Serinibacter salmoneus: one gene and its partner. The protein of the gene in region 1 binds, or shares a complex with, the protein of each later gene. Links are inferred from orthologs where the notes say so. Each region holds a gene or a part of one and is shown in the gene's direction. Other genes may lie near its edges.

What was found. Proteins that work in one complex are often made in the same cells at the same time.
Region 2: the proteins of uvrB (region 1) and pcrA are in contact, whole or in part, in a crystal structure (PDB 7EGT), measured with the Thermus thermophilus proteins. The link is inferred for Serinibacter salmoneus from one-to-one orthologs. Residues at the interface, in WP_096411307.1 of Thermus thermophilus: Glu23, Leu25, Arg26, Asp27, Gly28, Glu29, Arg30, Phe31, Arg55, Glu326, Asp327, Phe328, Glu379, Ser382, Gln383, His398, Gly400, Arg401; in WP_096412145.1 of Thermus thermophilus: His654, Arg656, Phe657, Gln666, Asp668, Glu669, Lys680, Arg681, Leu682, Ser683, Lys685, Tyr686, Ala687.

What each region holds. Positions count from the first base shown.
Region 1 is NZ_PDJD01000001.1:1,452,103-1,457,654, reverse strand. The notes cover bases 688-3,595. They hold uvrB (excinuclease ABC subunit UvrB), read left to right. Parts: upstream 688-1,054; coding sequence 1,055-3,136; downstream 3,137-3,595. Other genes in these bases: ATL40_RS06405 (TerC family protein), read left to right, coding at 3,301-3,595; ATL40_RS06415 (OsmC family peroxiredoxin), read right to left, coding at 688-937. Outside these bases: coaE (dephospho-CoA kinase), read left to right, coding at 1-500; more of ATL40_RS06415, read right to left, coding at 506-687; more of ATL40_RS06405, read left to right, coding at 3,596-4,308; ATL40_RS06400 (TerC family protein), read left to right, coding at 4,314-5,330; ATL40_RS06395 (YciI family protein), read right to left, coding at 5,352-5,552. UniProt on the Escherichia coli protein: The UvrABC repair system catalyzes the recognition and processing of DNA lesions. A damage recognition complex composed of 2 UvrA and 2 UvrB subunits scans DNA for abnormalities.
Region 2 is NZ_PDJD01000001.1:663,437-666,778, forward strand. The notes cover bases 1-3,265. They hold pcrA (DNA helicase PcrA), read left to right. Parts: upstream 1-335; coding sequence 336-3,065; downstream 3,066-3,265. Other genes in these bases: ATL40_RS02850 (class I SAM-dependent methyltransferase), read left to right, coding at 1-273; ATL40_RS02860 (antitoxin), read left to right, coding at 3,165-3,265. Also shown: more of ATL40_RS02860, read left to right, coding at 3,266-3,342. UniProt on the Escherichia coli protein: A helicase with DNA-dependent ATPase activity. Unwinds DNA duplexes with 3'-5' polarity. Translocates on single-stranded DNA with 3'-5' polarity. Initiates unwinding more efficiently from a nicked substrate than double-stranded DNA.

The sequences.
Region 1 (5,552 bases):
CCGCCCAGGCGAGCGACCAGGAGCGGGCGGCGGTGGCCGACGTGTTCCTGGACACGAGCGCGGGGCCGGCGCACACCCGGGCCGCGCTGGAGCGGCTCTGGAGCGAACGCCTGGTGCCGTACGAGGCGAACGTTCGCGAGCGGCGCGCGGTGGAGGGCGACTCCGGCCGCCTCGATCCCGCGGCGGCGGCACGCCTCGCGGCACGGATCCGGCACCTCGGGGGTGACCTGGTGGCGGGGATCGACCACCCGGCACCCCCCGGGGAGGACGACACGGACGGCACGGACGGCACGGACGGTGTCGACCTCGTCGTGCGGGTGGTCGTGGGGGTGTCCAGCGCGCGGCGGGCGGGCGGGCCTCATCCGGTGTCCACGGTGCGGGACCGCCTGCACGAGGGCGGTTTCCCGCGGCTGCCCGCCGGGGTCGATGGCGAGGGCGGTCACCTGCATGGCAGCGCGGACCCGGGCCGAGAAGCCCGGATCCGCGTCGGCACCGCCTGATCGCCTCAGCGCAGCGTGGCCGCCAGCGTGATCGGCACCGCCGAGAGCGCGGCCGAGACCGGGCAGCCGGTCTTGGCGGCCTCGGCGACGGCGAGGAAGTCCTCCTCGGAGATCCCGGGCACCTCGGCCTCGACCGTCAGGGCGATGCCGGTGATGCCCTCACCGGCCACGAAGTCGACCGCGGCGGAGGTCTCCACCCGGGTGGGCGGGGTGCCCTTCCCGGCGAGCTCGTGGGAGAGCGCCATCGCGTAGCAGGACGCGTGCGCCGTGGCGATGAGCTCCTCCGGGGTCGTCTGGCCGCCCATCTCGCCGGTGCGCGACTTCCAGGAGACGTCCACGGGGCCGAAGGCGCCGCTGGCGGGTTCGGTGCGGCCGGAGCCGGAGGCGAGGTCGCCGAGCCAGACCGTGCTCGCGCTGGAGGTGGTGGGGGTGGGCATGGCAGTCCCTTCGTCGACGGGTGGTGGCGTGCGCCACCTCGTCACCATCCTGCCCCCGTGGGTGTGGTCGGTGTCGAGTGGTGTCAGGATGTCGGAGGGCCCACGTACCGTTGTCGCATGCGACCCGTATCCGATCTGCAGCGCACCGTCGCCCCGTTCGAGGTGGTCTCGGAGTACACGCCCTCAGGCGACCAGCCCACGGCGATCGCGGAGTTGACCGAGCGGCTGAACGCGGGGGAGAAGGACATCGTGCTGCTCGGCGCCACCGGCACCGGGAAGTCCGCGACCACCGCGTGGCTCATCGAACAGGTCCAACGCCCCACCCTGGTGATGGCGCCGAACAAGACCCTTGCCGCGCAGCTGGCCACGGAGTTCCGGGAGCTGCTGCCGAACAATGCGGTGGAGTACTTCGTCTCCTACTACGACTACTACCAGCCCGAGGCGTACGTGCCCTCCTCGGACACCTACATCGAGAAGGACTCCTCGATCAACGAGGAGGTGGAACGGTTGCGGCACTCCGCCACGAACTCGCTGCTCACCCGGCGCGACGTGGTGGTGGTCGCCTCCGTGTCCTGCATCTACGGCCTGGGCACGCCCCAGGAGTACGTGGACCGGATGGTGCGGCTGCGGGTGGGGGACGTGGTGGATCGCGACGCGCTGCTGCGGCAGTTCGTCACCATGCAGTACGCCCGCAACGACGCCTCCTTCCAGCGCGGCACCTTCCGGGTACGGGGGGACACGGTGGAGATCATCCCCGTGTACGAGGAGCTGGCGATCCGGATCGAGTTCTTCGGGGACGACATCGAGGCGATCGCCACCCTGCACCCGTTGACGGGTGACGTGGTGCGGCAGGAGGAGGAGATCCACATCTTCCCGGCCACGCACTACGTCGCCGGCCCCGAGCGCATGGAGCGCGCGATCGGCACCATCGAGGCGGAGCTCGAGGAACGCCTCGCCGAACTCGAGGGCGGTGGCCGGTTGCTGGAGGCGCAGCGGCTGCGGATGCGCACCACGTACGACATCGAGATGATGCGGCAGATCGGCACGTGCTCCGGCATCGAGAACTACTCCCGCCACATCGACGGCCGCGTGCCGGGGTCCGCACCCAACACCCTGCTGGACTTCTTCCCGGAGGACTTCCTGCTCATCATCGACGAGTCGCACCAGACCGTGCCGCAGATCGGCGCGATGTTCGAGGGCGACTCCTCCCGCAAGCGCACCCTCGTGGACCACGGGTTCCGCCTCCCGAGCGCCATGGACAACCGGCCGCTGCGCTGGGAGGAGTTCCTGGAGCGGATCGGGCAGACCGTGTTCTTGTCCGCGACCCCCGGCGACTACGAACTGGGGCAGTCCGACGGCGTGGTGGAGCAGGTCATCCGGCCCACCGGGCTGGTGGATCCGCAGGTGGTGATCAAGCCCCCGAAGGGGCAGATCGACGACCTGCTCGGGGAGATCCGCCAGCGCACCGAGCGCGACGAGCGCGTGCTGGTGACCACCCTGACGAAGAAGATGGCCGAGGACCTCTCGGACTACCTGCTCGAGCGGGGGGTGAAGGTCGCCTACCTGCACTCGGAGGTGGACACCCTCAGGCGCATCGAACTGCTGCGCGACCTGCGGATGGGCGTGTACGACGTGCTGGTGGGAATCAACCTGCTGCGCGAGGGCCTCGACCTACCCGAGGTCTCCCTGGTGGCGATCCTGGATGCCGACAAGGAGGGGTTCCTGCGTTCGGAGACCTCCCTCATCCAGACGATCGGTCGCGCGGCGCGCAACGTCTCGGGCCAGGTGCACATGTACGCCGACACCATCACGCCGTCCATGCGGCGCGCGCTGGAAGAGACCGACCGGCGCCGGGAGAAGCAGCTCGCCTACAACGCCGAGCACGGGATCGACCCGACCCCGCTGCGCAAGCGGATCACCGACATCACCGATCAGCTCGCGCGCGAGGACGTCGACACCAAGGAACTGCTCGCGGGTGGCTACCGCAAGGGCGGGGCGGCGCCGAAGCCCACGGGCTCCTCGGCTCGTGAGCGCCTGGCCGGTGCCGCGGCATCGGACCTCGCGGAGCTCATCCAGGAACTCTCCGACCAGATGCACACCGCAGCCGCCGAGCTCAAGTTCGAGGTCGCGGCGCGGCTGCGCGACGAGATCTCCGACCTGAAGAAGGAGTTGCGCCAGATGGTGGCCGCCACGAGTTGAGGGCGGGCGCGCCCTCATCGCGTATGCTCTGACGACGAAGGGGAGTACTCCCGAGCAGCAGCATCGTCACCACGGCGCCCAACGGCGGGTTCCCGGTGCTGCTGGGCCGCACGCGGCCGGAGAAGACCTTCGGTTCCCAGTCGTCGGTACCGAAGGGTGTACCCATGGATGTTCCTGTCTGGTTGTGGGCGGTCACAGTGGCCGGCATCGTCGCGATGCTGGCCGTCGACCTGTTCGGCCACGTCCGTAAGCCGCACGCACCGACCCTGCGCGAGGCGGCGATCTGGTCGGCGGCCTACGTCGCGATCGCGCTGCTGTTCGGGGTCGCCATCCTCGTGATGTTCCCGAGCCCCTACGGCGCTGAGTACTTCGCGGGCTACATCACCGAGAAGAGCCTCTCCCTGGACAACCTCTTCGTGTTCGTCCTGATCATGGGCGCGTTCTCGGTGCCGCGCGAGAACCAGCAGAAGGTGCTGTTCGTCGGCATCATCCTGGCACTCGTGCTGCGCACGATCTTCATCTTCATCGGTGCGGAGATCGTCAACAACTTCGCCTGGGTGTTCTACATCTTCGGTGCGTTCCTGATCTGGACGGCGATCGCGCAGCTGCGTCACACCGAGGAGACTGACGAGAAGCGCGAGAACTTCCTCGTGCGCTGGGTGCGCCGGATCTTCCCGGTGACGGATTCCTACCACGGCGACCGGATCTGGGTGAAGCACGACGGCCGCTGGCACATCACGCCGATGCTGCTGGTGATGGTGGCGATCGGCAGCGCCGACATCCTGTTCGCGATCGACTCGATCCCCGCGATCTTCGGCCTCACCCAGGAGGTCTTCCTGATCTTTGCCGCCAACGCCTTCTCCCTGCTGGGGCTGCGGCAGCTCTTCTTCCTGGTGGACGGCCTGCTGGACCGCCTCGTGTACCTGAACTACGGCCTGGCGGCGATCCTCGCGTTCATCGGGGTCAAGCTCGTGCTGCACGCGTTGCATGAGAACGAGCTCCCGTTCATCAACGGCGGTGAGCACGTCAGCGTGCCCGAGGTGTCCATCGCCTTCTCGCTGATCTTCATCGTCGGGGTGCTGACGATCACCACCGTCGCGAGCCTGGCCAAGTCCCGGCGGGATGCCGCGCTCACATCCGCCGCGGCCGACGACGACGGCGCGCGGGACTGATCGGGGTGCTGGGCACGCACGAGCTGCCGCTCTGGTTCGAGGTCGCCTCACTGGTGGTACTCGCGGCCATCCTCGTGATCGACCTGGTGGTCGTCGGGCGGCGTCCGCACGTGCCCAGCTTCGCCGAGAGCGCGCGCTGGGTCGCCTTCTACGTCGGCCTCGCGCTCGTGTTCGCCCTCCTTGTCCTCACGGTGGGCGGCAGCGCGCCGGCGGGGGAGTTCCTGGCCGGGTGGCTCACGGAGTACTCCCTCTCGCTGGACAACCTGTTCGTGTTCGCCCTCATCATGGGCTCCTTCGCGGTGCCGCACCTGCAGCAGCAGCGCACCCTGATGATCGGCATCCTCATCGCCCTGGTGCTGCGGGCGGGCCTGATCCTCGTGGGTGCCGCGATCATCGAGCGCTTCAGCTGGGTGTTCTACCTCTTCGGGGTGGTGCTGCTGGTCACCGCCGTGAAGATGGTCGGCGGGCAGAACGAGGAGGAGTACTCCGAGAACGTCCTGGTGCGGGTGGTGCGGCGCGTGATGCCCGTCGCCCCGGACTACGACGGTGCGCGCCTGACCACCCGCATCGACGGCCGGCGCATGGTCACGCCGATGCTCCTGGTCATCCTCGCGCTCGGCACCACCGACCTGCTGTTCGCGCTGGACTCGATCCCGGCGATCTTCGGGCTCACCAGTGACCCGTTCATCGTCTTCAGCGCCAACATCTTCGCGCTCATGGGCCTGCGCCAGCTGTACTTCATGCTGGATGGGCTCATGGAGCGCCTCGCCTACCTCAGCTACGGCCTCGCGGCGGTGCTCGCCTTCATCGGGGTGAAGCTCATCCTGGAGGCCCTGCACGGCAACACGGTGCCGTTCATCAACGGTGGTCAGGGGGTGCCGTGGGCGCCGGAGATCCCCACCTGGCTCTCGCTGGCGGTCATCATCGGCTTCCTGGCCATCGCCGCCGTCGCGAGCCTGCTCTGGCCGCCGCGCGTCCAGGACACCCAGGACACCCAGGACGCCGAGGACGCCTCCCGCTGACCGTCCCGCCCCGCGGGTCCCTCAGATCCGGTCGGCGAACGGGCCGATCACCGGCTTCCACCCGCGGACCCCGACCTCGGCCACCACACCCTCGGTCAGGAACGGGTCCTCGGCGAGTAACGCCGTCGCCGCCTCGGCATCGGGCGCCACGAGGAGCAGCATCGCGCCCGGAGTCTCGACCAGCGGCCCGGAGGCCAGCAGGCTCCCGGCGTCCAGGAGGGT
Region 2 (3,342 bases), 790 kb from region 1 along the record:
GTGCGCGCGGATGCCCTGGAGACGCTGCCGAGTCGCAGCGTGGACCTCGTGGTGTGCAATCCGCCGTTCCACTCCGGCGTGGCGGTCGAACCCGACGCCGCCCGCGGCCTGCTGCGGGACGCCGGCCGGGTGCTGGCCCCGGGCGGGGAACTGTGGTGCGTGTTCAACTCCCGCCTGGCCCGGGCGCGGGAACTGCGCCGCCTGGTCGGTCCCACCGAGGTGATGGGCGACAACGGCACCTTCACGGTCACGCGCAGCGTGCCGCGCGGCTGAGCCGGTGCCTGGCGGCTGTGCGTGCCGCCGATGTCACACCCGCCGCCTACCCTGGTCCCATCATGACGACGCTCTTCGACGACCTCCCCCAGCCCGGGGGCGGCTCCGCGGTGACGGCCGCGGGCGCCACCCTCCCCGGGATCAGCCCGCTCGCCCGCAGCGAGGCCGGTATGGACGGCGGCGACGGCGCCGCGTCGCCGCGAGGTGGTGGACGTCGCCGCTCCGCACAGGACCTGCTCGAGGGGCTCAACCCGCAGCAGAAGGAGGCCGTCACCCACCGCGGTGACCCGCTGCTGATCATCGCCGGGGCGGGTTCCGGCAAGACCCGCGTGCTCACCCACCGCATCGCGCACCTGCTGGCCACCGGTGAGGCGCGACCGGGGGAGATCCTCGCGATCACCTTCACCAACAAGGCCGCGGCGGAGATGCGCGAGCGCGTCGAGGAACTCGTCGGCCCCGCCGCCCGGGTGATGTGGGTCTCCACGTTCCACTCCGCGTGCGTGCGGATCCTTCGGCGCGAGCACAAGGCGCTCGGGCTGCGGTCCTCCTTCTCCATCTATGACGCGGCGGACTCCCAGCGGCTCATGCAGCTGGTGTGCAAGGAACTCAACCTCGACCCGAAGAAGGTGCCGCCGAAGGCGATCAGCAACAAGGTCTCCGACCTGAAGAACGAGCTGATAGACGCGGACGACTTCGCCCGTACCGTCACGGAGTCCAACTCCTTCGATCAGGCGCTCGCCGCCGCCTACCGTGCCTACCAGGAGCGGCTGCGGCAGGCCCACGCGCTGGACTTCGACGACCTCATCGCCACCACCGTGCACCTGCTGCGCGCCTTCCCCGCGATTGCGGAGAACTACCGGCGCCGATTCCGCCACGTGCTGGTGGATGAGTACCAGGACACCAACCACGCCCAGTACGTGCTGGTGAAGGAACTCGCGGGGGTGGCGAACCCGGAGAGTGTGGAGGGTCGGCTGGCCACCTGGGACGAGGCGGTCGACGGCGCCGCCGGAGACGATCCTGCCGGCGCCCCGGGCGGGGCTGCTCAGGGCGCCGCCGGTTCCGCGGGCAGCGTCGGCCGGGTGCCGCCGGGGCAACTCACCGTGGTGGGCGACGCCGACCAGTCGATCTACGCCTTCCGAGGCGCCACGATCCGCAACATCCTGGAGTTCGAGGAGGACTACCCGCAGGCGCGCACCATCCTGCTGGAGCAGAACTACCGCTCCACCCAGAACATCCTTTCCGCCGCCAACGCGGTGATCGCGCGCAACCCCGACCGGCGCAAGAAGAACCTGTGGACCGCGCAGGGCGCGGGCGCGAAGGTGATCGGGTACGTGGCGGACTCCGACCACGACGAGGCCCGGTTCGTGGCCGAGGAGATCGACTCCCTCGGGGACAACGAGGGCGTCAAGCCCGGCGACGTCGCGATCTTCTATCGCACCAACGCCCAGTCCCGCGCGCTGGAGGAGGTGCTGATCCGCACTGGCATCCCCTACAAGGTGGTCGGCGGCACGCGCTTCTACGAGCGCAAGGAGGTCAAGGACGCGATCGCCTACCTGCGGGCGATCGCGAACCCCGACGACGCGGTGAACCTGCGCCGCATCCTCAACGTGCCCAAGCGCGCCATCGGGGACCGCACCGAGGGCGCGATCGCGTGGTTCGCCGAACGGGAGCGGATCTCCTTCGGCGCCGCCCTGGAGCGCTACGAGGAGATCGGGATGCCCGCCCGCGCCTCGGGCGCCGTCGGCGGCTTCGCGGAACTGATGTTCGGGCTGCGCGAGCTCGCCGCTTCGGGGGCCACCCCGGCGGAGATCCTCGATGCCGCGCTGGATCGTTCCGGGTACCTCGCCGAGCTGCGCGCCTCCGACGACCCGCAGGACGCCTCCCGGGTGGAGAACCTCGCGGAACTGCACGCGGTGGCGGCGGAGTTCAGCGAGGGTGAACCCGAGGGCGACCTCGCGGACTTCCTCGAGCGGGTTGCGCTGGTGGCGGACGCCGACCAGATCCCCGAGCACGATGGTGGTGGGGTCGTGACGATGATGACGGTCCACACGGCTAAGGGACTGGAGTTCCCGGTCGTGTTCGTCACCGGCCTGGAGGACGGCACCTTCCCGCACCAGCGCTCGCTGGCCGACACCAGCGAGCTCAGCGAGGAGCGGCGCCTGGCCTACGTGGCGCTGACCCGCGCGCGGGAGCGGCTCTACCTCACCCGTGCGGCGCTGCGCACTTCCTACGGCATGCCGAACCAGATGCCGGCCTCCCGATTCCTGGACGACATCCCGGCCGACGTCATGGACTGGCGGCGGGAGGAGTCCGCGACCGAGGCGATGCGCGGCGGCTGGGGCGGCGGGTACGGCTCCGGGTACGGACGTGGCGGCGGCTACCGGTCCGGCGGTGGGTACGGCGGCTACGAGACCGACGACACCGACGGCGGGTACGTCTACGGGTCCGGGTCCGGCGGGCGCGGCAGTAGTGGACGTGGCACCGGCGCAGGTGGCTACGGGTCAGGTGGCTACGGGTCTGGTGGTTACGGCTCCGGTCGGCGGGGCTCCACCGGTCCTCGCACGGGGGTCGGCAGCGGTGGCGGCACCGGCGGCGGGGGAGCGCGCGGCAAGAGCGGCGCGGCCGACGTCCCCTCCCTCGCGATCGGCGACCGGGTCAACCACGACTCCTACGGCATGGGCACCGTGGTGGCCGTGGAGGGCGCGGGATCCTCCAGCGTCGCGAAGATCGACTTCGGCAGCGCCGGCACCAAGCGCCTGCTGCTGCGCTACTCCCCGGTCTCCAAACTCTGACACGGAGCCTCCGCCAGGAATGCGGGGTTCACGAGATCGAGATCCGGACGTAGGCATTCAGGCATCACCGCATCAATGTGTGTGATGCTATGATGCACCATGCGCACGACGGTGACCCTGGAGCCCGAGGCCGAGATCCTGATTCGTCAGGTGATGCGGGAACGCGGCCTGTCCTTCAAGGACGCCATCAACCAGGCCATCCTCGATGGGCTCCGCCCGGCCAGGGCTGCCGGCCACGTCACGCCGACCCACGACCTCGGCGGCGCCCGGGTGCCGC